Linked DNA regions of Rubinisphaera margarita. The protein of the gene in region 1 interacts with the protein of each later gene in a pairwise test. Links are inferred from orthologs where the notes say so. Each region holds a gene or a part of one and is shown in the gene's direction. Other genes may lie near its edges. The genes, in order: rplL, obgE, L1A08_RS13715 and dnaE.

The links.
Region 2: the proteins of rplL (region 1) and obgE interact in binary tests that used the Escherichia coli proteins (3 or more experiments, as listed by UniProt). The link is inferred for Rubinisphaera margarita from one-to-one orthologs.
Region 3: the proteins of rplL (region 1) and L1A08_RS13715 interact in binary tests that used the Escherichia coli proteins (3 or more experiments, as listed by UniProt). The link is inferred for Rubinisphaera margarita from one-to-one orthologs.
Region 4: the proteins of rplL (region 1) and dnaE interact in binary tests that used the Escherichia coli proteins (3 or more experiments, as listed by UniProt). The link is inferred for Rubinisphaera margarita from one-to-one orthologs.

What each region holds. Positions count from the first base shown.
Region 1 is NZ_JAKFGB010000014.1:50,159-55,757, reverse strand. Bases 2,633-5,599 are described here. They hold rplL (50S ribosomal protein L7/L12), read left to right. Parts: upstream 2,633-3,892; coding sequence 3,893-4,306; downstream 4,307-5,599. Other genes in these bases: rpoB (DNA-directed RNA polymerase subunit beta), read left to right, coding at 4,821-5,599; rplJ (50S ribosomal protein L10), read left to right, coding at 3,239-3,772; rplA (50S ribosomal protein L1), read left to right, coding at 2,633-3,151. Also shown: rpmG (50S ribosomal protein L33), read left to right, coding at 124-279; preprotein translocase subunit SecE, read left to right, coding at 578-1,009; transcription termination/antitermination protein NusG, read left to right, coding at 1,245-1,808; rplK (50S ribosomal protein L11), read left to right, coding at 1,912-2,337; more of rplA, read left to right, coding at 2,444-2,632. UniProt on the Escherichia coli protein: The binding site for several of the GTPase factors involved in protein synthesis (IF-2, EF-Tu, EF-G and RF3). Is thus essential for accurate translation.
Region 2 is NZ_JAKFGB010000020.1:328,636-334,223, forward strand. What follows is about bases 1,108-4,063. They hold obgE (GTPase ObgE), read left to right. Parts: upstream 1,108-2,052; coding sequence 2,053-3,075; downstream 3,076-4,063. Other genes in these bases: L1A08_RS19960 (hypothetical protein), read left to right, coding at 1,108-1,355; L1A08_RS19965 (hypothetical protein), read left to right, coding at 1,372-1,977; L1A08_RS19975 (hypothetical protein), read left to right, coding at 3,167-3,772; L1A08_RS19980 (sugar phosphate isomerase/epimerase family protein), read left to right, coding at 4,024-4,063. In the rest of the region: L1A08_RS19955 (3-keto-disaccharide hydrolase), read left to right, coding at 34-747; more of L1A08_RS19960, read left to right, coding at 987-1,107; more of L1A08_RS19980, read left to right, coding at 4,064-4,842; L1A08_RS19985 (PTS sugar transporter subunit IIA), read left to right, coding at 4,966-5,588. UniProt on the Escherichia coli protein: An essential GTPase which binds GTP, GDP and possibly (p)ppGpp with moderate affinity, with high nucleotide exchange rates and a fairly low GTP hydrolysis rate.
Region 3 is NZ_JAKFGB010000014.1:200,462-205,830, reverse strand. The notes cover bases 2,599-5,335. They hold L1A08_RS13715 (universal stress protein), read left to right. Parts: upstream 2,599-3,615; coding sequence 3,616-4,056; downstream 4,057-5,335. Other genes in these bases: L1A08_RS13710 (Gfo/Idh/MocA family protein), read left to right, coding at 4,062-5,300; L1A08_RS13720 (D-2-hydroxyacid dehydrogenase), read right to left, coding at 2,599-3,479. Outside these bases: L1A08_RS13730 (flagellar hook-basal body protein), read right to left, coding at 1-697; L1A08_RS13725 (hypothetical protein), read left to right, coding at 1,217-1,864; more of L1A08_RS13720, read right to left, coding at 2,457-2,598.
Region 4 is NZ_JAKFGB010000022.1:292,301-298,972, forward strand. Bases 1,027-5,066 are described here. They hold dnaE (DNA polymerase III subunit alpha), read left to right. Parts: upstream 1,027-1,353; coding sequence 1,354-4,866; downstream 4,867-5,066. Other genes in these bases: L1A08_RS22810 (hypothetical protein), read left to right, coding at 1,037-1,168. Also shown: L1A08_RS22410 (serine/threonine-protein kinase), read left to right, coding at 1-458; L1A08_RS22415 (hypothetical protein), read left to right, coding at 559-837. UniProt on the Escherichia coli protein: DNA polymerase III is a complex, multichain enzyme responsible for most of the replicative synthesis in bacteria. This DNA polymerase also exhibits 3' to 5' exonuclease activity. The alpha chain is the DNA polymerase catalytic subunit.

The sequences.
Region 1 (5,599 bases):
TGGAAGCGATTGTGAATTTATACCAGCCTCGCTCTTGCGTAGTTACAAGGGCGAGGCTTGGTTTTCTTCAGTTCAAGTTAGCCCAGCCGTGAGTCTTCGGCTGCGATTTGTGGAGTAGCTGTCATGGCTCGCGAGTATGTGTGGCTGGAATGCACGGAAACCGGTATGCGGAACTATCGCGTTCCGAAAGAAATGCGCGGCACCGAGCGACTCGAACTGATGAAGTATTGCCCGAAGCTGCGTCGTCACACGCTGCATAAAGAATCACGCAAGAAGTAACATCTGCTCTCGCAGGCTGAGGCGAATTGCCGGAAGGCGTTCGCTCTTGGCGTTATGAGGCAGTTTTGTTATTTTTTTGTGGTTGGCCCGCATCAAAACGGACTGACGTGATGTGACTGGAGTTTACGGGCGTAGCTCAATTGGCAGAGCAGCGGATTCCAAATCCGCAGGTTGGGAGTTCAAGTCTCTCCGCCCGTGTTTACCAGGCTGGCAGAAGAGGACGTTGCCCAGCCATCCCTGTGAGTCGGACACCCGCAGGGGCTGACTTGAATCAAGATTGATTGGCGGAACGAGACGTATGTCGAGATCGAAGTCGTCTGGGGGACTGTTGTCGGAATTGTTCTCCGCCAGCCTGTATAAGCGAAATCAGGGTCGCCAGGTGCGACAGGTGACAGCCATCGCGATTGGCGCTGTGTTCATCGTGGCTGCCTGGACTCTCTCCGTGAATGTGCTGGGTGGATTTGACCAGACGACCCGTCTGGGCATCTCGACCGCAGTAGCCGTCGTCGGCTGCTGGCTGGCCTATCGCGTGGTGAACTATCCTCCTGCAGCCGACTTCATGATCGGCGTGCAGGGCGAGATGGAAAAGGTGTCGTGGCCAACGTGGTCGCAACTCTGGCGTGCAACGATTGTCGTCCTCGTGGTGATGGTTGTACTCGCCGTGGCGCTCTTTGCGTTCGACGTCATCTGGCGATATGTCTTCACGTACTTCGGCTTCCTGAAGATGTAGTCACGGAAGAGCTCGCTGTTTGGACCCGATCCGGGACTGAACCGTGATTTCTCCAAATGGATGCAGGCCTGTGGCTTGAAATTCAACGGGCAGATTTCCATAATCCCCGTTTCTTTGCCTCGCAGCCCAGGGACAGCGATCGCGTTTTCGCTGAATCTTCTCGGGATTCGAGGCTATTAATAATATTCGGATAAGGTGCGGACCACTTTCCATGGATGATAGACCTGACATACCGATGCGTGAAGACGAGGCTGAACTGGGTCAGCCCGAGATGCGTTGGTATGTGCTGAAGGTTCAGTCCAATCGCGAGCGAACCATTCGGGATTCGCTGCTGCGTCGGATCAAGCGGGATCATCTCGATGAGTATTTCGGCGAGATCATCATTCCAACGGAAAAGGTGGTCGAAACCAAGAGCGGGAAGAAGCGGGTTCGCGAGCAGCGGCTCTACCCGGGCTATGTCATGGTTCAGATGATTCTGAATGATGAGTCCTGGTACCTGGTTCGCGACACCAGCGGCGTCGGTGACTTCACCGGAGCAGCTGGCAAGCCGATCCCGATGAAGGATGAAGAGATCGAGCGGATGCTCGGTCAGGAAGAGACGAAAGAAGAAGAACCAGCCAAGGTCAAAATCAACCTGGCTGAGGGTGATACGGTGAAAATCAACGAGGGAACGTTCGAAAGCTTCGAAGGTTCCGTTGAAGCGATCGATGACACCAGCGGAAAAATCAGTGTGTTGATCGAGATCTTCGGGCGCCCGACTCCGGTGGAACTGGAGCACTGGCAGGTGGAGAAGATCTGAGCTTCGTTCTCTGCTGGTTTCGGCGGTCGCCAGTTGCAGAGAGTCTTCGTGAAATAGGTCGATGAGAATCCGCCAGTTTTCTGGCGATATAGGGTGAGTTGAAATGGCAAAGCAGGTTGTCAAGGAAATCAAGGTTCAGGTCACCGGCGGTCAGGCCACGCCTGCTCCTCCAGTGGGTACCGCTCTTGGTCCTCACGGGGTTAACATCGGCCAGTTCGTTCAGCAGTTCAACGAACGAACCAAGGATATGACCGGCGTTACGGTTCCAGTCATTATCACGGTCTACAACGACCGTTCGTTCGAATTCGTGCTGAAGAGTCCGCCGGCAGCTGTGCTGTTGAAGCAGGCCGCTTCAATCGCCAAGGGCTCCGGTACTCCGAACACCAAAAAGGTCGGAACCGTGACTCAGGGTCAGCTGAATGATATCGCCAAGACGAAATTGAGCGACCTCAATGCCGCCGACATCGATCACGCAGCTCGCATGATCGCTGGTACGGCTCGCAGTATGGGAATTGAAGTCGTCGAGTAATCGTCACGAGAGAACACAGTATCGGGTCCGCGGGGTCCCCGTCGGCGTTTCGCCGCAGCAGTTTCAAAGAGTGTAGCGCGTCAGATATTGTTGAAGGTTTGGGAAGATGGCAAAACGTTCGAGACGAGTTCAGGCCATGCGGGACAAGGCCGATGCCCTGGGCACGGTTGATCTGGCGAAGGCTGTTAATGAGTTGAAGGGTGTCGAGTCGGACCTGCCGAAGGGTGTGAAGCCCTGCAAGTTCGATCAGACCGTTGAAATCGCTGTGCGGCTGGGGATTGATCCCCGTCAGGCCGATCAGCTGGTTCGCGGCTCGATCGTTCTTCCGCACGGAATCGGCAAGGCGCAGCGAGTGATCGTGTTCGCCAAGGGCGACGCGGCTGCCGCTGCGGAAGCTGCCGGTGCCGACGCCGTCGGTGACAAAGAACTGGCCGATCGCATTCTGAAAGAAGGCTGGCTCGACTTCGACGTCGCCATCGCTTCTCCAGACATGATGGGTGTCGTTGGCCCTCTCGGTCGCGTGCTCGGTCCTCGCGGACTGATGCCATCGCCGCGAGCTGGCACGGTGACCCAGGATGTGGCCGGAGCCGTCAAAGAATACAAAGCCGGTAAAGTTGAGTTCCGGAACGACTCCAGCGGAAACGTGCACTGCGTGGTCGGCAAGATGTCCTTCGATGCTGAAAAGCTGATCGAGAACATCGATGCCCTGCTGCAGCACATCAATTCGCTGAAGCCGAATGCACAAAAGGGTGTCTACGTTCGTCACGTCGCGCTGTCCAGCACGATGGGCCCCGGGATTTCCGTGGCTGTCTGAGTTTAGGGTCGGGTATCCAGCGGGAGCCGATTCGGCCCTGGATGTGATCAGAATCAGTGTTGATCTGAATGATGTGAAGGTGCTGCGATGAGCAAAAAAGTCAAAGAGATGTTGATGAACGAGATCGAAGGTCGCCTCGAAGGCGCGACTGAAGTTCTCGTGATTGACTCGTCCCGCCTGGATGCCGTGACGGACAACCAGTTCCGTATCGCACTTCAGGAAAAGGGCGTCCACCTCCTTACGGTGAAGAATACACTGGCTCGCCGTGTTCTTGGCGACGCCGGCAAGTCCCTGGGTGACGTTCTCTCCGGTCCCTCGACTCTGGTCTGGGGCGGTGAAGACGTTGTGGCTCTGTCAAAGGAGATCACACGGTGGGTCAAGAAAATTGATCCACTCGAACTCAAGGGAGCGACGGTCGAAGGTCAGGCTCTGGATAAGGCCGGCGTCGAGAAACTCTCGAAGAGCCCGGGCCGCCAGGAACTGATCGCCCAGATCGCAGGTCTGATTCTGAGCCCGGGTGCACGTCTGGGTGGAGCACTGCTCGGCCCCGGCGGCAAGCTGGCCGGCTGCATCAAAGCCGTGGAAGAAAAGGCCGAAGAGGCTGGCGAGACCGAAGCCTGATCTCAGGCCAAACTGGAAAACACGCGGGGTACCTTAGCCGCGATTTGTCATGATCTTTAGGTGCTGAGCAGGGTACGATCAGCGGACATACTGTTACTTTTTGATTACGAGGGGAATGTCATGGCGACAGCCGAAGCGACAACTGAATTTGACGATGCAACCAAGAGCCTGGGCGACCAGATCGTTGGACTGACACTGCTCCAGGCGAAGCAGCTTGGCGATTACCTGAAGGAAGTCCACGGCATCGAGCCGGCTGGCGGCGGCGTGATGATGGCCGCTCCGGCTGCTGGTGGCGACGACGGCCCGGCTGCAGCAGTTGAGCAGACCGAGTTCGACGTTATCCTGACCGGTTTCGGCGATCAGAAGATCGGCGTCATCAAGGCCGTCCGTGCCATCACGGGACTGGGCCTGAAGGAAGCCAAGGAACTGGTCGAAGGCGCTCCGAAGCCGCTCAAAGAAGCTGTTTCGAAGGAAGACGCCGAAAAGGTCAAGGCCGACATCGAAGCTGCCGGTGGTACCGCCGAGATCAAGTAATCGTGACTCGGTTGTGTTGCTGATGAGCTGATCGCTGTCGTGCGAGGTGCTCGTTAAGAGCATCTTCAGTGCCCAAATTGCTTGAACAGAATGGAGAAATCACGTTTTTTCTCCATTCTGTTGCATTTTGGGCGGACTGCGTTAGTATTTGGCAATCTGGGATTGCCATTGGTCTGCTGTTCGGTCGTTACGTGCTGCATCGCCTCAAGTTTGAGAAATTCGCTTCTCCCGCGCCGCGAAGAGGGTCCGTACTCGCGGGGCGGTTTACGCGCGCTGCGTGCCCACGGGTGTTGCTGTCCAGTTTGCTATTCTGTCCGATGGGTGCAGGGGTCTGGGGGAGACTGACTGCCGCGGTGACACGGTCCGGAATGTGGCGGAATTCTCCGTCAAATGCCTCATTCCTGGTGAGCTTTAGCTGCATTGATCGCTGATGGCGGTTTTGACTGCCCGGATCAATCGATGTCTCGGCAGTTTCGTACAATCAATTTATTGATGGGAATAAGGGAGAGAGTTTATGCCGGTGCCTGTGCAGCGCATCATTGCCGTCAACGAGAACCGGAATACAGGAGTCCTGCAGACCGACTTCGAAATGACGGGCCTGACTCGCATTCAGACCGACTCATACGCCCGGTTTCTGCAGGCCGACGTTGATCCGGCCCGCCGCAAGCCAATCGGACTCGAAGAGATCCTCCGTGAGATCTTCCCGATTCAGAGCTTCGACGAGCAGTTCCGTCTGGAATACGTGAAATACGAGCTGGGCAAGCCACGTTATTCCCCGGTCGAATGTCGCCAGTTGCGTCTGACCTACGGCCGTCCGCTGCGAGTCTGGCTGCGTCTGCAGAAAGAGCAGCCGATCGAAGAGGAAGTCTACCTCGGCGACCTGCCGATCATGCTCGGTGGCGGTGAGTTCATCGTCAACGGTGCCGAACGCTGCGTCGTCAGTCAGCTGCACCGTTCTCCCGGCGTCGACTTTGTGATCAACGTCGAACCTGGTGAGCGAAAGACGCACTCCTGCCGAATCATTCCGGAACGCGGAAGCTGGATCGAGCTGCTGATCAGCAAGAAGGAAACGCTCGGCGTCCGCATCGACCAGAGCGGTAAGTTCTCGGCCATGACGCTGCTGCGTGCCATGGACAAGAACCACTCGACCGATTCCGAACTGGTCAAGATGTTCTATCCGACCGAGACGCTGAAGATCACCAAGGCGACGAAGCCGGAAGAACTGACCGGTCGCGTCGCAGCCAAAGACGTGATCTATCAGCAGGGACACGACAAGTGCGGCGAGATCATCGT
Region 2 (5,588 bases), on another replicon or contig:
TGTTCCTCAATGATTCCGCAACAGGGGCCCCCCATGCAAGTGAACTCCGCACCACGCCTGTCCCTCCTCCTCACCGCAGTTGTCGCCGTGCTCGCCGTGACTGCCTCACCGATTCTCGCCGAAGAGAAACTCAACACGCCTCCCAAGGGCTTTAAAGCTCTGTTCAACGGGAAAGACCTGACCAACTGGCAGGGGCTGGTTGGGAACCCGAAGACCCGAGCCGAGATGTCGGACGAAGAGCTCGCCGAAGCTCAGAAGAAAGCCGACGAAGAAATGCGGGCCCACTGGGAACCCAAAGATGGCATTCTCGTCTTCGACGGCAAAGGCAAGAACCTGTGCACGAAGAAGAAGTACGGCAACTTCGAACTGTACGTTGACTGGAAAATCGAGCCGAAGGGCGACAGCGGGATCTACCTGCGTGGAACGCCGCAGGTGCAGATCTGGGATCCGACGGTCGAAGTCGAACGGAACAGCGTCGGCTCCGGCGGTTTGTTCAACAACAAGATTCACCCGAGTACGCCCAGCAAGTGTGCCGACAACCCGATCGGCGAGTGGAACACGTTTTGGATCAAGATGGTGGACGACAAGGTCAGCGTGAAGCTGAACGGCGAACTGGTCGTCGATAACGTCGTGCTGGAAAACTACTGGGAACGCGACAAGCCGATCTACCCGAAAGAAGCAATCGAACTCCAGAACCACGGCAACACGCTCTACTTCCGGAACATCTACGTGAAAGAGCTTCCGTAAGCGAGCGTGTGATGGGATCCAGATCGGTGGCACAGACATTCGCGTCTGTGTCACCGGTTGGAACGTAGCGGCGGCATCCTGCCGCCGGGAAAGCGTGGTTGGAGAGATGACGTTCCGATGCCATGGATTTCTCGGAGCGGAAAGTCGGTGACATGATCCACGCGGATTGACATGGTGCGTCCATTCGGCGGCAGGATAGCGCCGGTACGGTTTTGGCACCCTGGACAGGAAAGCCTTTCATGCTCGAAATTGAACGTCCGCGGTCAGGGGCTCAGTTTGAGCCGGGACAGGTGGTTCCGGTTGATGTCCGGTGGAGCCTGCTGGAGGATCAGAGTCGGGTCGAGCTGCGGCTGGTCTGGAATACGGTCGGCAAGGGCGATCAGAATCTGAGCATCGAGGAGACCTGGACTTACAGCAACATCGGACTGAGCGGTCAAAAGCACGAAGAGATTCAGCTGCCGGACGGACCCTACAGTTGTTCCGGCAAGCTGCTGTCTCTGGTCTGGGCGTTCGAGCTGATTGTCTTCCCGAGTGGCGAATCGACTCGCACGGAGTTCCTGATGGCTCCGGGAGCGAGCGAAATCATCCTGCATTCCGCAGCTGAGTGACGGGGGGACGTCTTTCATGTCTGTCCAGGCGGCTCGCTTCAATCCGTTCGCCACCGAACATCTCGTGAAGATCCGGTATCAGTTTGAGACCGATTCGCTGGAAGGTCTGATCGGACAACTGGACGCGATGAACCGTCGGGCCGCTCTGGTGGGGCCGGAAGGACATGGCAAGACGACTCTGCAGAGAGAGATCGCCGCTCACTACGAATCACGCGGGGTGACCGTTCACTGGATTCGCCTGACCCGTGACCGACGGGTGCTGCCGACGGGGGCGATCCCGGAACTGCGTCGCATTCTGAAGGCGGACGATCTGCTCTGTGTCGACGGAGCCGAGCAGATGAACTGGTGGACCTGGCGAAAACTGATCCGCTCTCTGCCTGCTGAAACGGGGTGCCTGATTACAACGCATCAACCAGGACTGCTGCCGACGCTGCGACAGTGCGAGACGACGCCGGAACTGCTTGATCGCATTGTCGCCGAGCTGCTGAGATCAGGGTTTCCGGATTGGAAGATTCCGACGAAAGACGTCTTCGCCCGGCATCGCGGAGACCTGCGACTGTGCCTGTTCGAGCTGTACGATGCGTATGCCTCGGGAGAGCTGCACGAACTCCAGCGTTCTTGATCACCCGCAATGGCATTTCTTCAGGAGTTAGTTATCCTTAAAGAGAAATTCTTCTTGAGGCGGTGCGGTTAAACGATGTTTATTGACGAAATTACGCTGATCTGTCATGCCGGTGACGGTGGTCGAGGCTGCATGAGCTTCCGACGTGAAGCTCACGTTCCCCGAGGCGGCCCCGACGGGGGCGATGGCGGCGACGGGGGCGATGTCGTTCTCGTCGTGAACGAGCACCTCAACAGCCTGGGACACCTGGCTGGTCATATGCACTGGAACGCGAAGCGGGGCTCTCACGGTGAAGGGGCGCTCTGTCGCGGCAAGAACGGTGCGGACGCCATTATCGAAGTGCCGCCCGGAACCATTGTCAAAGACGCGGAACGGGGACACGTGCTTCGCGATCTGGCTTCGCCGGGCGACCGTGTCATCGTGGCCAAAGGCGGACGCGGAGGACGCGGCAACAAACGCTTTGCCACTCCGATTAACCGCGCTCCGAAAGAGTTCGAAGTCGGTGAAGAGGGCGAAGATCGAACGATCACGCTCGAACTGAAAATGATTGCCGATGTCGGTCTGGTCGGAAAGCCGAATGCCGGCAAGTCGACACTGCTGAGTCGCGTTTCGCGGGCCACGCCGGAGATCGCCGATTATCCCTTCACGACCAAGACCCCGAATCTCGGTGTTGTCCAGGTCGGCTGGGATCAGGATTTCGTCGTCGCAGATATCCCGGGGCTGATCGAAGGGGCTCACGCCGGGATCGGGCTGGGCCATGAATTTCTGCGTCATATCGAACGGACCAGACTGCTCGTGCATCTGGTGGAACCCGCGCCGATGGATCAGACCGATCCAGTCGAGAACTATCATCAGATCCGCGAAGAACTTCGTCTGTACGATCTGAAACTCGATGAGCGGCCGGAAATCATTGTCATCACCAAAGCCGAACTGCCCGACTCCGAGGCCGCCGCGGAACTGCTCCGCGAGACCGTTAACGAGCCGGTCCTGGTCATCTCAGCAGTAACGGGTCAGGGACTCGACGAACTGAAGCGGACGATCGTCCGCAAGCTTGCAGAAATCCGCGAGTCGGAATCTCAACCGACCTCGTCGGAGTAGTCCGATCCCATCCTTGCGAAAGTCGATCGCTCCACTGGCGTTTCCGATCGAAACGCACTCTGTGTCCGCTCTTCCTTTTAAGGATCATGAAATGCGACATGCGTTCGCCGCCGTGCTCTGTTCGCTGCTGTTCGTTTCCACGTTCACGGAAGCGGCAGGCAAGGACGGGAATCCCTCGAAGCTGCCTTCCAGCTGGTACGCGAACTTCGGCTACTGGGAACTGAACGACGACACGCTCGTCTGTCGCGAGCTGAAGGAAGACAAGCACGCGGGAGCGGCCCGTCTGAAGACACCCCTGACGGACGGATCGATTACCTGTCGCGTGAAATTCGAGGACGGAGCGAAGTTCTTTCACATCGGCTTCGATCCCGCTCCCGGAACGCTCGACAAGAAAGGGCACCTCTACTCGCTGGTGCTCACGCCGCAGTCGGCGATGATCAAGAAGCATCGCGACAAGAACAGGGAGGATTCCAAAGACGAGACGCTGGCGACGGTGCGTTTCGAGAAACCCCTGGAGGGCTGGCATTCGGTGAAGCTGACCGCCTCCGGGAAGGACGTTCGCGTCAGCATCGACAATCAGTATCAGCTTACGGCGTCCGATGATTCGTTCGGCGTGAAGAAGCCGGGCGTGGTGTTTCGCGTCGGAGGCGGAGACGTTCATGTCGACCAGATTGAAGTGGCTGTCGAGAAGCCGTAGTTCTGCCATTCCGCTTCAGGAATGAGACGTTACACTTCATGTCAGGCCTCTGCGGAGGCGATGATTTCCCGCCAGCGGATCGTTACGATCGCCAGCCACGGACCACATCATACAACCTAAGGAATGACCTCGTGCCAAGCCGTTTGAACGCAGACGACTTCTATCCTCGAGAGGATCGGCACGAAGCGGGCAAGGAGTCGGTGTCTCCCGGGACAAGCCGACAGCAAAGCGCCCAGGAGTGTTCACCGTTGATGCATCGACTTTCGCTCAGTCAGATGACGACCAAGAAGTGGAGTTTCGAAGACGACCTGGAAGCGGTCCAGAAACTCGGACTCCGGCACATTGGCCTCTGGCGATGGAAATACGAAGAAATGTCCGAGCAGGCCGCCGCGAGCCTGCTCGAAAAATATCAGCTGCGACCTTCCAGTATTTCCTGGGTGGGCGGCTTCACAGGAACCAACGGCTATCTGCTCGAAGATTCTCTGGCTGAAGCCGAGGAAGTGATCCGCTTTGCAAGCTGGATCGGTTCGCGCAATGTGATTGTCTGCACCGGCGAGCAGGGGCGACACATTCATTCGCACGCTCTCCGCCTCGCAGTTGAATCGCTCAAGTACCTGGGCGATTACGCAGCGGAGTACGGCATTGAGCTGGCCGTGATGCCGATGTCGGCTTCCGCCTCTTACGGGTGGACTTTCCTGACCTCGCTGCGAAAATGCAGAGAGCTGATCGAGGAATGCGACCATCCCTATGTCGGCGTTTGTCTGCACAGTTATTACGCGTTGCAGGAGCGTCACTGGAAGAGCGAGATCCGAAGCCTGCTGCCCACCGTGAAGCTGGTTCGGCTCTGCGATGGTCAGTCGTCGGCGAAACCGCGTCGGCAGTGCCTGCCTTATTCCGGAAAGATGAACCTGACGGGCTGGCTGGATTTCCTCGAATCGAATGGATACCGTGATATTTACGAGATCGACACGTGGTGCGATGAAGTGTGGCAAAGTGATCACATTGAACCGTTCCAGCGATCTCTTGAAGCCCTCAACGCTCACTTTCCTTCCTTCCGCGACGAAGGGTAGATCGCGTGGGTCGTCGTAGCGTGTGCCACCCGGACGCCGTTCAAGGATGTTCAACACCAGCCGCTATGATTCCCGGACAAGGTCTAACCGCGTCGCAGCGACTTGCCAGGCGACGCGAACAGAATGTCCAGCCCCCATCTTCTGACGATTGAAGAACTGGCCCGCGAAATGGGCCGGGATCTGCGTGAGGTCGAACGACTTGCGGCCAAGGGGAATATTCCCGGTCGCCGCGTCGACGGTAACTGGGTCTTCCAGGCCAACGAGATCCGCGAGTGGATCGAGAAAGAGTTCGAGAACTACTCGCCCGATCAATGGGAAGCCCTCGAAAGCTCGCAGCAGTCCGAAGAAGTCGATCAGGAATGCCCCGTCACCAGTCTGCTGCAGCTGGAAACGATGGAGGTCCCGATTCAGGCCCGGACGAAACGTTCGGTGCTTGAGCGGCTCGTCAAGCTGGCCGGAAACACCTATCAGGTCTGGACCCCCGACGAAGTCCTGAAGGCCGTCATCGAACGCGAGAACATTCAGAGCACGGCTATGGATGAAGGGGTCGCCATCCCTCACCCCCGCAACCCGATGCCGGATGCAATCGGTGAATCGATCATCGCCTTCGGCAGCTCCAGCAATGGCATCCCTTTCGGTGGCACCCGCGGCCTGACGCACCTGTTCTTCCTGATCCTCTGCCGCGACAACACCACGCACCTGCAGGTTCTGGCCCGCCTCGGCCGCCTGTTCAAAATCCCCGGCTT
Region 3 (5,369 bases), 150 kb from region 1 along the record:
AGGCCCGGGAGGTCTGAATCATCGAGAGCATTTCGTGAACCGGTTTCACGGTCGACTGCTCCAGATATCCCTGACGCACGCGAAGGTCGGGACCAGCCAGTCGCTGGGCCGATTCGGGAGCGACATACAGGCTGTCGCCCTGTTTCTCCAACTGGTTCAAATCGTCGACCTGCAGCAACTCGAACTTCGCCAGCGGCAACGGCAGTCCGGTCACCGGATCGACAGCCGAGATCGAACCGTCTTCCAGAATCTGCAATGTCGAGCCGGGCGGAACAATCACCGGCTCACCGCGATCATCGACGACTTCGTAACCGGTGTCCGATTCCACGAGCCGCGAATCGGCGTTGACGGTGAAGGTGCCCCGACGTGTGAGAAAGTCGTTCTCTCCGTCGGTCACTTTGAAGAATCCGGGACCGAGCAGAGCCACATCGAGGGCGGCTCCGGTTTCTGCCAGGGGGCCCTGCGAGAAATCGGTGAAGGTATCGACGGCGATGGCCGAGCCGGGATGGCCCTCCATGCCGGGAGGAATGTGTTCGGGGTGACCATCGATCTCGGCCTGCTGCTGCCGGACGGCGAAAATCGCCAGATCCCGCTTGAAGGTCGAGGTTCCGGCATTGGCGATGTTGTTCGACACCGTCTCCATCTTCAGAGCCTGAAGGTCGGCTCCGACGGCAGATTGGTAAAGTCCGTACAACATGAATCAATTCCCGAAAATGAAAGGTCCCTCTTCGAGATCGACCGTTACAGCCTGCCTCTTGAGTAAAACCGTTAAAATCGGAAAGACTCATGCAAACACCCCACCTTGCCTCAGCCCCCTGCCCCCGGTTTTGCTCGCTGAATTCCCGCCCCGAGGCCCCGAACGACAACGAATTCTCAGCTTCCTCTCCGCAGATGACGATTTTCTCTCAAGAGAACCGGAGGACACCGAGATTGATCTCTGTGTCGCAAAGCAACAGGAGGCTTGTCGTCGAGCAGTCGAGTGTTTCACAGAAATGCGTCCCCCAGGGTGGCCCGGATAGCTCCGCTATCAGGGCGGCGAAGCCGCAGGAGGCCGCAGGTAGACATAGATCCATGCCGCCAACTCCCGAGCCGACGTCCTGCGGATGACTCGCTGAATCCCACTACTCCCACGACTGCGCCGCCCCGAAAACATCTTTCGGGAGCCACCCTGGTTCTGAACAACGACTTGCACAAGTGCCTCGACGAGGAGCCAATCATGCACAACGAGAACTGGTGGCACGGCCTGCAGTTCCCGCTGGCCGCTTCTCTGGCGGGGCTGCTCTTCGCGGCGGCGACGCTGGCTCCGCTTTACGTTCGCAATGAACGCATGCGGCTGCTCTGTCACGAGCAGCAGTGGGAACTGCTCGATCTGGAATCGCAGAACCTGCAACGGGGCCGGTTCATCGAAGCGGTCGCCAACGAACCGCAGTTGATCGCCTGGCTCAATCGCGGACAGCAGCCAACCGAAGAAGTCGGACTGCAACAGATTCAGATCCCCTACGAACTGGCGATCCATCCAGACGTCATGCTCCAGGCCGACGCCACTGCCGAGCCACTTGCGTTCCCGGATGCCGCTCCCCCCGAGCAGGCCGAACCCACGCTGTTGCTGCAGACCGCCAGCCGCATTGCCGATTCGCAGGATGTTCGTCGCGGCCTGCTCATCGCTTCGCTGCTCATCCTGATCTCCGGCACCGTTTCCCTCCGCGGCCTCGCGCAAACAACGAAGATCGAAGTCACCGGCCGCCTCTGGAGCACTTTTCGCCGCCGATACCTGCACCACGCCGCCCACAGGAAACCCAATCCGCCGCACGTCGGTCGCGTGAAAACGAAACCGAAAAAGAAAGCCGGCCGCTACACGGTGTGAACTGCTACGTAGGTCACAGTCGTAGACTGCCAGGGAATCCCAACCCGAAGCGTGAAGCGGGCGTATCGGCGTGGCCGGGACGGGTGGCCCGTCCGCCTCAGCGGGCGGGTCGCGCCAGCGACAAGAGGCAGCGCCATCCGCGTGTTGTCCGGTGAAATCATCCGGCCCCTGAAGAAACCTCGCACATAACGCGGCCTCTTGTGACTTCGTCACCCGCCCGTAACGGACGGGCCACCCGGCGTTGGTTGTGGAGACATCTCTGACTCGTGTTCGTGGGAGAACCGTGCATAGGGCTCGACGTGAGCGATCTGTCTACGCCCGTTCTTCGACGAGGAACAGCACGTCGAACGTCCAATACGGATACGGCGCTGCAGAAACAAACGCAATCGTCAAGGGTGGCCCGTCCGCCGCTGCGGGCGGGTCGCGACAGCGACAAGAGGCCGCACCATCCGCGTTTTGAACTGAAATCGTCGGCCCCCGAAGAAAGCTCGCACATGGCGCGGCCTCTTGTGACTTCGTCACCCGCCCGTGTCGGACGGGCCACCCCTTTGGGGCTGGAGAGACGTGAGCGAACTGCCGCCGGTACGGGGAGCTAGCACCACTCTTCCTTCGTCACCGCATTCCTCAATTCCTCCCCGGCTACGAACCGGCGCACATTCTCCAGCAATGTGGTCAGATGGCGTTGTGGCACTCGGGGGGATGCAGCCGCGACATGCGGGGTGATCAGCACGTTCGGCATGGTCCATAGCGGATGCGATTCTGGCAGAGGTTCGGTCTCGACGACGTCGAGAGCGGCCCCGGCGATGCGGTTTTGTTGCAGGGCCTCTGTGAGTGCAGCCAGGTCAACGATGGCGCCGCGGCCGATGTTGATCAGGAAACTGTCGGGGCGCATGTGGGCGATCATCTCGGCTTCGAACAGCCCTTCCGAACTCGGCGTATGCGGGGCGGCAATGACGACGAAGTCAGACGCACGTAGCAACTCGGGGAGACGATCCAGTGGCCAGGCTTCTTCAATGATCCCCGGCACCGTGACCGGATGCGGATCGACGCCGAGGACTGACATACCGAACGCAGCTCCCCGATGGGCAATCTCGGCTCCGATCGCTCCGACACCGACGACGCCCATCGTGCAGTCACTCAGATGCCGATGCGCTCGATCGATCGGAGTTTCGATGCCGGGGGAGGAAACGAAATCGGTCTTCGCGTTTGCATCCCCCACCGGAGCCCAGCGGCGTTGCCATTGGGCATCCCGATAGAGATGCAGATTCCGGGCAAACATCAGGATGTAGCCGAGCACGTGGTCGGCAATGACATCCGAAAAGAGCCCCCGCATGTTGGTCAGTGTAGCCGGGTGGGCGATCAGTTCCGGAAACAGATAGTGTTCCAGACTGGCGGTCGGCGACTGGATCCAGCGAAGTTGCCCGGCAGCGGACAGCAGTTCGGGAGTGATCTTTCCGTAAAAGGCGTCCGCATCGGCGATCTCCGTTCGTGCCAAATCCGCAGTTTCGGCGTTCACGACGGTCAGGCGGGGCGAGATTGCCGTGATTCTCTGCAGACGGTCGGCGTCAATCGCCGGGAAAATCAGCAATTTCAGTCGTTCGGCCGACGTCGACATTACGGGCTGCCTTCCTGGATTTCAGCAAAAAGCGGGGCTCGCGGAGGTGTTCTCATTGAAAAGTCATTATACATCAGCAGAATGATAGTGGATCCGCCGAGTCCCCTTGCCGCTCACTTGAGGAAAGATAACACCGATGACGTGGCTTCCCAAGAAATCTGTGGTCGTGCCGATCGACTTCTCCGAAGAGTCGCGGCCCGCGATTGAAACGGCTCTGGAACTGGTGGCCCGACCGGAGCACGTGCATGCGATTCATGTGATGTTTCCGCTCGATATCATCAGTCCCGGCGTTGCCTGGGGCGTGGTCGATGAAGCGGAGCGGGAAACGGTCACCAAAGAGCATACCGCGAAGTACATCGAAGAGCACAACTTCACCGGGGTGACGGTGTTGAATCGGGTCGGAGATCCCGGCACCGAGATTGCCGATTACGCAGCCGACATTAACGCGGATCTGATTATCATTCCTTCGCACGGATATCACGGCATCAAGCGGGCCCTGTTGGGCTCGGTTGCAGAGCGGGTCATCCGCCATGCTCACTGTCCTGTGCTGGTCTTACGGCGTCACGACGCTGATTGAGTTGTATGAGTCACGAGAACCCCCGATCTCCGATTTCGCTGAATCGTCGCCAGTTTCTCGGCGAAGGCGCCCGGAATGCAGCCACAGCCGCAGCCGGCGTTGTCGGACTGAGTACCGTCGCCGCTGGGCGTCCGACGTCCCGTTCCGCCAATGAAACCGTGCGGCTCGGCATGATCGGCGTACGAAATCAGGGGCTGGCCCTCGCGCGGGCTTTTCAGGAAACTCCGGGTTGCGAGATTGCCGGGATCTGCGATGTCGACGCGGCGGTCCGCACGCGAGCGATGCGGGAACTCGAACTCGATGCGAACTCACTGACGGTCACCGATGAATTCCGCCGCCTGCTCGACAATCCGGAAGTCGATGCCGTGGTGATCGCCACGCCCGATCATCATCACGCCTGGATGTCCGCTCTGGCTGCCGACGCCGGGAAGCACATCTATCTCGAAATCCCGACGACACACACCAGCGAACAGGGCGTTCATCTCCAGAAAATGCTCGCTAAGTCGGATGTGACCGTGCAGGTCGGTCTGCAGCATCGCAGCGGTTCGCATTATCAGTCGGCCATGCGATTCCTCCATGCCGGGGAACTCGGCAAGGTCGCGTACGCTAAGGCCTGGGCGTGCGTGCCGCGGCAGCGATTGCGGTCGACTGAAGCGAACGACGATGCCAGCTGGTCGACCGAACAACAGCGGTTGTGGCTGGGGCCGGAGAAAGAGTGTCCGCTCGCGTTTGCCGACTGGCACTTCCAGTGGCGTTGTCTGTGGCAGTTTGGCTCGGGCGAACTCGGCAACTGGGGGGTGACGCTGCTCGATCTGGCTCGCTGGGGATTGCAGGTCGCACTTCCCGAACGTGTCACCGCAGCCGGCGGGTGTTATTCCCTGAACGATGGTCGCGAAGCTCCCGACACGCTGCACGTGCAGTACGACTACGCTGATTCGGCCATTACGTGGGAACATCGGCAGTGGACGCAGCGGGGCATTGAAGGCCGCCCGCATGGCGTGGCCTTCTACGGCGAGCGGGGCACTTTGATTCTCGATCGCAGCGGCTGGAAAGTTTACGACAGCCGAATTTCTGCCGGGCAGCCGGCCAGTAAGACGCCGGAGCCTCACGCCCGTAACTTCATCGATGCCATTCTGCACGGCCAGCCGGTCGCAGCCGACTTTGAAACCGGCCGCATCAGCTCGGAACTGTGCCATCTCGGCAATCAGGCATATCGCAACCGCCAGCCAGTCAGCCTCGCCTGAGTCGCTTCTTCAGGCCGCCAAAAACAAACAGCCGGCGGAGACCGAAGTCTCGCCGGCTGTCGAGGCGAA
Region 4 (6,672 bases), on another replicon or contig:
TGATGATCGCAGCCGGCATGCTGCTCGGAGCCGTGCTCGCTGCCGGCGGTCTGACTCTGCTCGTCATCGGCAGTCTCTGGCAGCCCGGCGGCGAAAAGATGATCGGCGCCTGGATGGGGAGTGGCTTCGGGTGCTTCTTCGGTGGCATGGGGGCCTTCATCGGCTGCTGGAATTCGTACCGCCACCGCGAAGGGGCAATCGATCTCTGGGAGGCACCTCATCGCACATGGTTCGACATGCTCATGGCCATCGATGCGGCCCTCGGTCTGGGAACCTTGATCGCGGCTCTCGCACTGCCGACAACCTGGAGTCTGGAATTTCGCTGGTCCCTCGGACTGATCGGCGTGATCCTCCTCTTCCAGAGCAGCCTCTTTGGCCTGATGCGGGGGCTCGGCTATCGCAGCGCCATGCAAACGCTGGACGAACTTCACCCCGACCGGCCGATCGAATCGCAATGACGGTTTCAGATCATCGCGACTGCGAGAAGGAAGGCTGGATCGATCACAGTTGCAAATTTTTGCTGGTGCCATCAATCACCGCGGTATTAGAATCGAGGGCATGATTCAGCTCACCCAGGAACAACGCGATGCCCTCAGCCGGAGCCACGACCGAATCGAATTCGAAGATCCGATCACGAAGAAGGTCTACGTGCTGGCCGAACGCGACCTCTGGTTAAGATCCCCGGCTCCCTTAGCTGAGAACGCCGACCTGGTGACGATTCAGAGAGAGATTCGCGAATTGGAAGCCGGCGAAGGGATGGGCTTCGACGAGTTACGAAAAGAGCTCTATACAGAGATGCGAGAAGAGTTCGGACTCCCCCTCCCGGAGATCGAATGAGTTTTCGTTTGATCATTCTCCCCAGGGCCCGAGCGGAAATGTTCGCTACGTCTCGATGGTGGGCAGAGAATCGCGATCGCGCTCAGGCTGCTGCCTGGATCGATGGATTTTTCAGGAAACTCCAGCCCCTCGGCACGAGGATCCTCTTTCCTACCCGCTCGCGGACGAAAGTGACCCGTTCCGCGATGAAATCCGCCAGTTGAATTACGGGCTTCCGGGCAAGCCGACCCATCGCACCCTGTTCACGGTTGTTTCCCCCGACAAGGTTGTCGTGCTCACTATTCGCCATCTGGCTCAAGGCCCGATCGATCCCCGTGACGTCAATCCCTGACATGCGACTCCGGCATGCAACTTCTGTTCTGGCAACACGTTCAGTCTCCCGCCCCTTAACTCTACGGCCCCCATTGGAACTCGCTCCGCTCCGCGGGTAGAATGGCGTCGTGGAACGAATTCACACGTGCCGCGACCAGCTGTCGCCGCGTTTTTGATGGACCTTTCTGCCCGTCGAGGATGACCATGATCACGGAGGCGACCTCCCCGCAGCGTCCGTTTGCTCACCTGCACTGCCACAGCCATTACAGCCTGCTTGATGGAGCCAACCGCATTCCCGCCATGATCGAAAAGGTCAAGGCGAACAACATGAATGCGCTGGCCATCACCGATCACGGCAACCTGTTCGGCGCTCTGGAGTTTTACCAGAAATGCAAAGCGGCTGACGTCAATCCGATCATCGGTTACGAGGCCTACATCGCGCCCGGAAAGCGGACCGACCGCAGCGCGAGCCGCATGAAGGAAGCCAGCTTCCACCTGACCCTGCTGGCCCAGAACAAAACCGGCTTTCAAAACCTGATCAAGATGGCCTCTTCGGCCTATCTGGAAGGGTTCTACTACAAGCCGCGAATCGACAAGGACCTGCTCGAAGCCCACAGCGAGGGGATCATCTGTCTGTCCGGCTGCGCGTCGAGCGAACTGTCGCACTACCTGCTCAGTGAAAATCACAAAGAAGCCGAGCAATTGCTCCGCTGGTACGAAAAGACCTTCGGCGACAGGCTCTATCTCGAGATTCAGGATTCCGGCGTGCAGATCCAGAAGGACTGCATGGAGCGGACGATTGAACTGGCCGACCGGTTCGGATTTCCTCTCGTCGCCACCAACGACGCCCACTATCTCAATCAGGAAGACGCCGGCTCCCACGAAGTTCTGCTCTGCGTGAATACCCGCACGACCATGCAGAACGAAAAGCGGATGAAGCTCGACAGTTGCGAGTTTCATCTCCGCACGCCAGAGGAAATGTACAACGCCTTTCCGCACTGCCCCGATGCCGTCGGCCGCAGCCAGGAAATCGCCGATCGCTGCGACATCGATCTCGATCTCACCGCGCGCCACTATCCAGTATTCCAGCCGCCCGAAGGCAAGACCGACGTCACCTTTCTTCGCGAGCTCTGCGAGAAGGGCCTCCAGTGGCGTTACGGGGATCAGCCGGCTCAGGTTTATTATGACCGGCTCGAGATCGAACTTGGCGTCATCGAGAAGATGGGCTACAGCAGCTACTTCCTCATCGTCTGGGACTTCGCCCGCTTCGCCCGCGAGAAGGGCATCCCCTGCACCGCCCGTGGTTCGGCCTGCGGAGCTCTGGTCGCCTATCTACTCGGACTCGGCGATGTCTGTCCGATTCAGTACGACCTGCTCTTCGAACGATTCCTCGACCCGAGTCGCTCCGAAGCGCCCGATATCGATATCGACTTCTGCCGCGATCGCCGGCAGTGGGTCATCGATTACGTGAAGGAGAAGTACGGCGAGGAGAGTGTCGCCCAGATCGGCACTTTCGGAACGCTCAAGGCCAAAGCCGCTCTCCGCGATGTCGGCCGCGCCCTGGATGTCCCGCTGCATCGGGTCAACGAAATCGCCAAGATGGTGCCCGAACAGCTCGGCATCAAACTCAAAGACGCCATCGAATCGACCGCGGAACTCAGAGAGCAGTACGACTCCGATCCACAGATCAAGGAGATGCTCGACTTCGCCATGGCGCTGGAAGGGCTCGCCCGGAACGTCGGGACGCACGCCGCCGGCGTGGTGATTGGCGACCGCCCGCTCGATGAATACATCCCTCTGCAGCGGATCACCGGCAAGACCGACATCATCACGCAGTGGACCGACGTCGAAACCGCCGGCCTGCTCAAGATGGACTTCCTCGGCCTGCGAAACCTGTCGATTCTCGACAAAGCCGTGCAGAACGTCCGCGAGAACTATCCAGATTTCAACATGCGGCCCATCGACTTCCCGCTCGATGACCAGAAGACCTTCGCCCTGCTCCAGCGCGGCGAAACCAAGGGGATCTTCCAGCTCGAATCGGGCGGCATGCGGGACCTGCTGACCAAGATGAAGCCGGACAAATTCGCCGACATCATCGCCACCTCTGCCCTTTATCGCCCCGGTCCCCTGGAAGGGGGGATGGTGATGACCTATGTCGAGGTGAAACACGGGCGGCAACCGGTGCCGAAGGTTCACCCGCTGGTCGACGAAGTGCTCGCCGAGACCTACGGCGTCATGGTCTACCAGGAACAGGTCATGCGGATTCTCAACCGCGTCGGGGGCATCGAGCTTTCTGCCGCGTACCGCTGTATTAAGGCGATCAGTAAGAAGAAGCTCGAAATCATCGCGGTGAACAAGGAGAAGTTCATCGAGGGTGCCCAGGAAAAGGAGATGTCCAAGGACAAGGCCGAGGAACTCTGGGGGCTCATTGAGAAATTCGCCGGGTACGGCTTCAATAAGTCGCACAGCACCGCGTACGGGGCCATCGCCTATCAGACCGCTTACCTGAAAGCCCACTTCCCCAAGGAGTTCATGGCGGCTCTGCTTTCCTGCGGCATGGAGAGTTCCGAGCGGATGGCGGAACATACCGACGACTGCCGCCGCATGAAGATCGACATCGTCCCGCCCGATCTCAACATGTCCGACGTCGAATTCAAAGTCGTCGGCGACAAGGTCGCCTTCGGGCTCGGAGCCATCAAAGGGGTCGGCGAAGGGGCGGTCTCCGAAATCGTCGCGGAGCGCGAAGCCAACGGCAAGTTCACCAACATCTTTGACCTCTGTGAACGCGTCGACCCCAAGGCGCTCACCAAGAGCGTGCTCGAAATCCTGATCAAAGCCGGCGCTCTCGACAGCTTCGGCCCCAACCGGGAACAGCACATGCTCGCCATGGAAACCGCCGTTCAGATGGCGGCTCGCAAGCACCGCGATAAAGCCCGCGGTCAGAAGAGTCTTTTCGGAGGAGCAGCCAGTGCCGAAGTCGCTGAGTCCGTCGCCGGCGTCGTGCCCGATGCTCCCGACTGGACGCACGCGCAGAAGCTCGCCTACGAAAAAGAGATCTTCGGCTTCTATCTCACGTCGCATCCGTTGACCGAATTCGCCGACGAGATTACGCCGCTCGTGTCACACACGACGAAGGAGCTCGGCGAGATTGAGGACTCGATGGAAGTCCTGGTCGGCGGGATGATTTCGTCGATCAAGAAAGCGACGACCCGCAATCCGTCCCGCAACGGCAACAGCAAGTACGTGAACTTCGACCTGGAAGATGCGAACGGCGTCGTCCGCTGCATCATGTGGCCCGACGATTACTCCCGCTATCAGGAAATGGTCGTCGCCGACGAAATCTGCATCATCGCCGGCCGCGTCGACCGCCGCGGCCGCGAGCCGAACCTGATCGTCAACAAACTCATGACGATCGAATCGGCCCAGAAGCAGATGACGCAGCACCTGGCGCTGAAGTTCCAGCACGGCTTCCACACCGAAAACGACATGAAACAGGTCCGCCGCATCCTCGACCACCACCCCGGCAACACCAACGTCGTCATCGTCGTCGAAGCCCCCGACGAATCCAACCCCGACTTCCTCACCCGCACCACACTGGGCTCGCCAACACTCTCGGTGACGGTCTCAACCAGGTTGCGCGAAGAACTGAACCAGGTGCTGGGCGAATCGTTTTATCGAGTGCATGTGTCGGCCCCGAAGAAGAAACGGGACGGGTAATAAGGTAACCACCAAACGGGAGTTCGAAGGCGGTAGGCCAGGCACCGCTTGAACTAATCGTCCCTCTCGGCAACAGAACGCAAGATGGTTCACCCCACAGATCCCACTGAAGTACTCCACGCGTTCTTCGCGGCGATGTATGATTGGGAGAGTCAAACGTCCCGCCTCTGTGACATCCGTATCGATTTTCTCCGAAACAATTCTCCTGCCCCCGGAACATCTCCTCATGCCGACTGGAAGGCATGGATGCTACGATACCGCGAGATTTTCGATGACTATTGCATTCCACCCGCGAAAGCGAGAGATCCGTTCCTTAATACGCCTTCATCCTATGCGCCAACCTCAGCGGCCCTATCTCGAGTTGAGGAGGTTAGTCCGACAAAGAGAGTGTTCTTCTTCGACAGTCTCCACGGCATCTTTTTCAACATGGCATTCGAACTGATTTTGACAAGCGGAGGCGAATGGAAGATTTCGAATAGATTTCGAGTCAATCGCCGGGGAGAATTAACGCCTGAAAGCATCTGACTAAGGCGCCGGGTGCCAATGGGCACGTGCCTGGCATTAGTCCGCAGGTCAGGCCCCGCCGGGTGCCACTGGCTCCGCCAGTGAAATTTCAAATGGAGGGCTGCCCCAACAAGCGCACTGGCAAAGCCAGTGGCACCCAGCGAAAGGAAGCTCAAAGCCCGTAGGTCAGGCACCGCCTGACGCGGTTGCTTCGAGCAACGTCCACTTCTCGTCAGGCAGGGCCTGACCTACTTAACTGGCGCAACGCATGCATTTCCTCAAAAGAGCGCAAAGCTAAAAGGGGTTTAATATCGGGTCAGAGGAACGATGGCTGACTGAGATCGCCTCGTTGTCACTTCGTTAGGAAGTCGCGTATGATTGAGTTTCCATTTGAACACAACAAGAGTTATGTCGACGAGATCTTTCGGTTCCTTGCCAGCCCGGGAGGATTTCAGGAGGGGGCATTTTCGGAAAAGCTTCCGACAGTGGGAGTTACTGTCATCAGTGGCTCGCGATGGCTTGCCAATTGTTCTGGATTTGAGATCTACCAAGATCCGGACGCGAAATGCGCAAGAATTGAGGAACTCTCTTGGTCTGACATCATGAAAGAAGACGATCATTTACAATTGGCGTTCGCGAGAGAGAATCGTGACTTAAGTTTGAGCATCAGTAGTTGGTTGTCTGGCGTCCTTCCCGTTTTGTATAATGATATTGATCGCAAATTTGGGGACAACCTTCCCCGGTTCATTATAGATGACATCTCGGGATTTATGTATTCCTGTGTCATTTTCCGGTCGGCGGTTGGGAACTCGCCATGCATAAACAACCTTATGTTTCAGTGTTATCTTGCGAATGGTTATCCATGTGGATGGTCAGGCGCATATCCTGATGGGCAAATGGTTGTGTACTCTGCGACTCCCTAGGCCAGGCACCGCCTGACGCGTTTGCTTCGAGAAACGTCCACTTCTCGTCAGGCAATGCCTGACCTACTCCACTGCGACGATTTCTTCGGATGGTCCCACCTATTAAATGAATAAGCATGAATAGCAGAAATGTACACCTAGACGCCTGGTCGGTTCCGCCCGTAATGTTAACTTCTTCGTATGTCACCTCTATACACAAGGCGAGGGAGGGGATGGCGAGGCAGGATACTGTTCGATGCAGAGGGCTGAAGGTTTGCAGTGTCGATGCTGGTTCCGATTTTCTCGTATTGCACTTGGGGGATAACAACGTATTACGGATCTTTTGCGATAGTGCGTGGGTGGGATGGGAGATTGTTGAAGCGGTAGATCACGTTGGCTT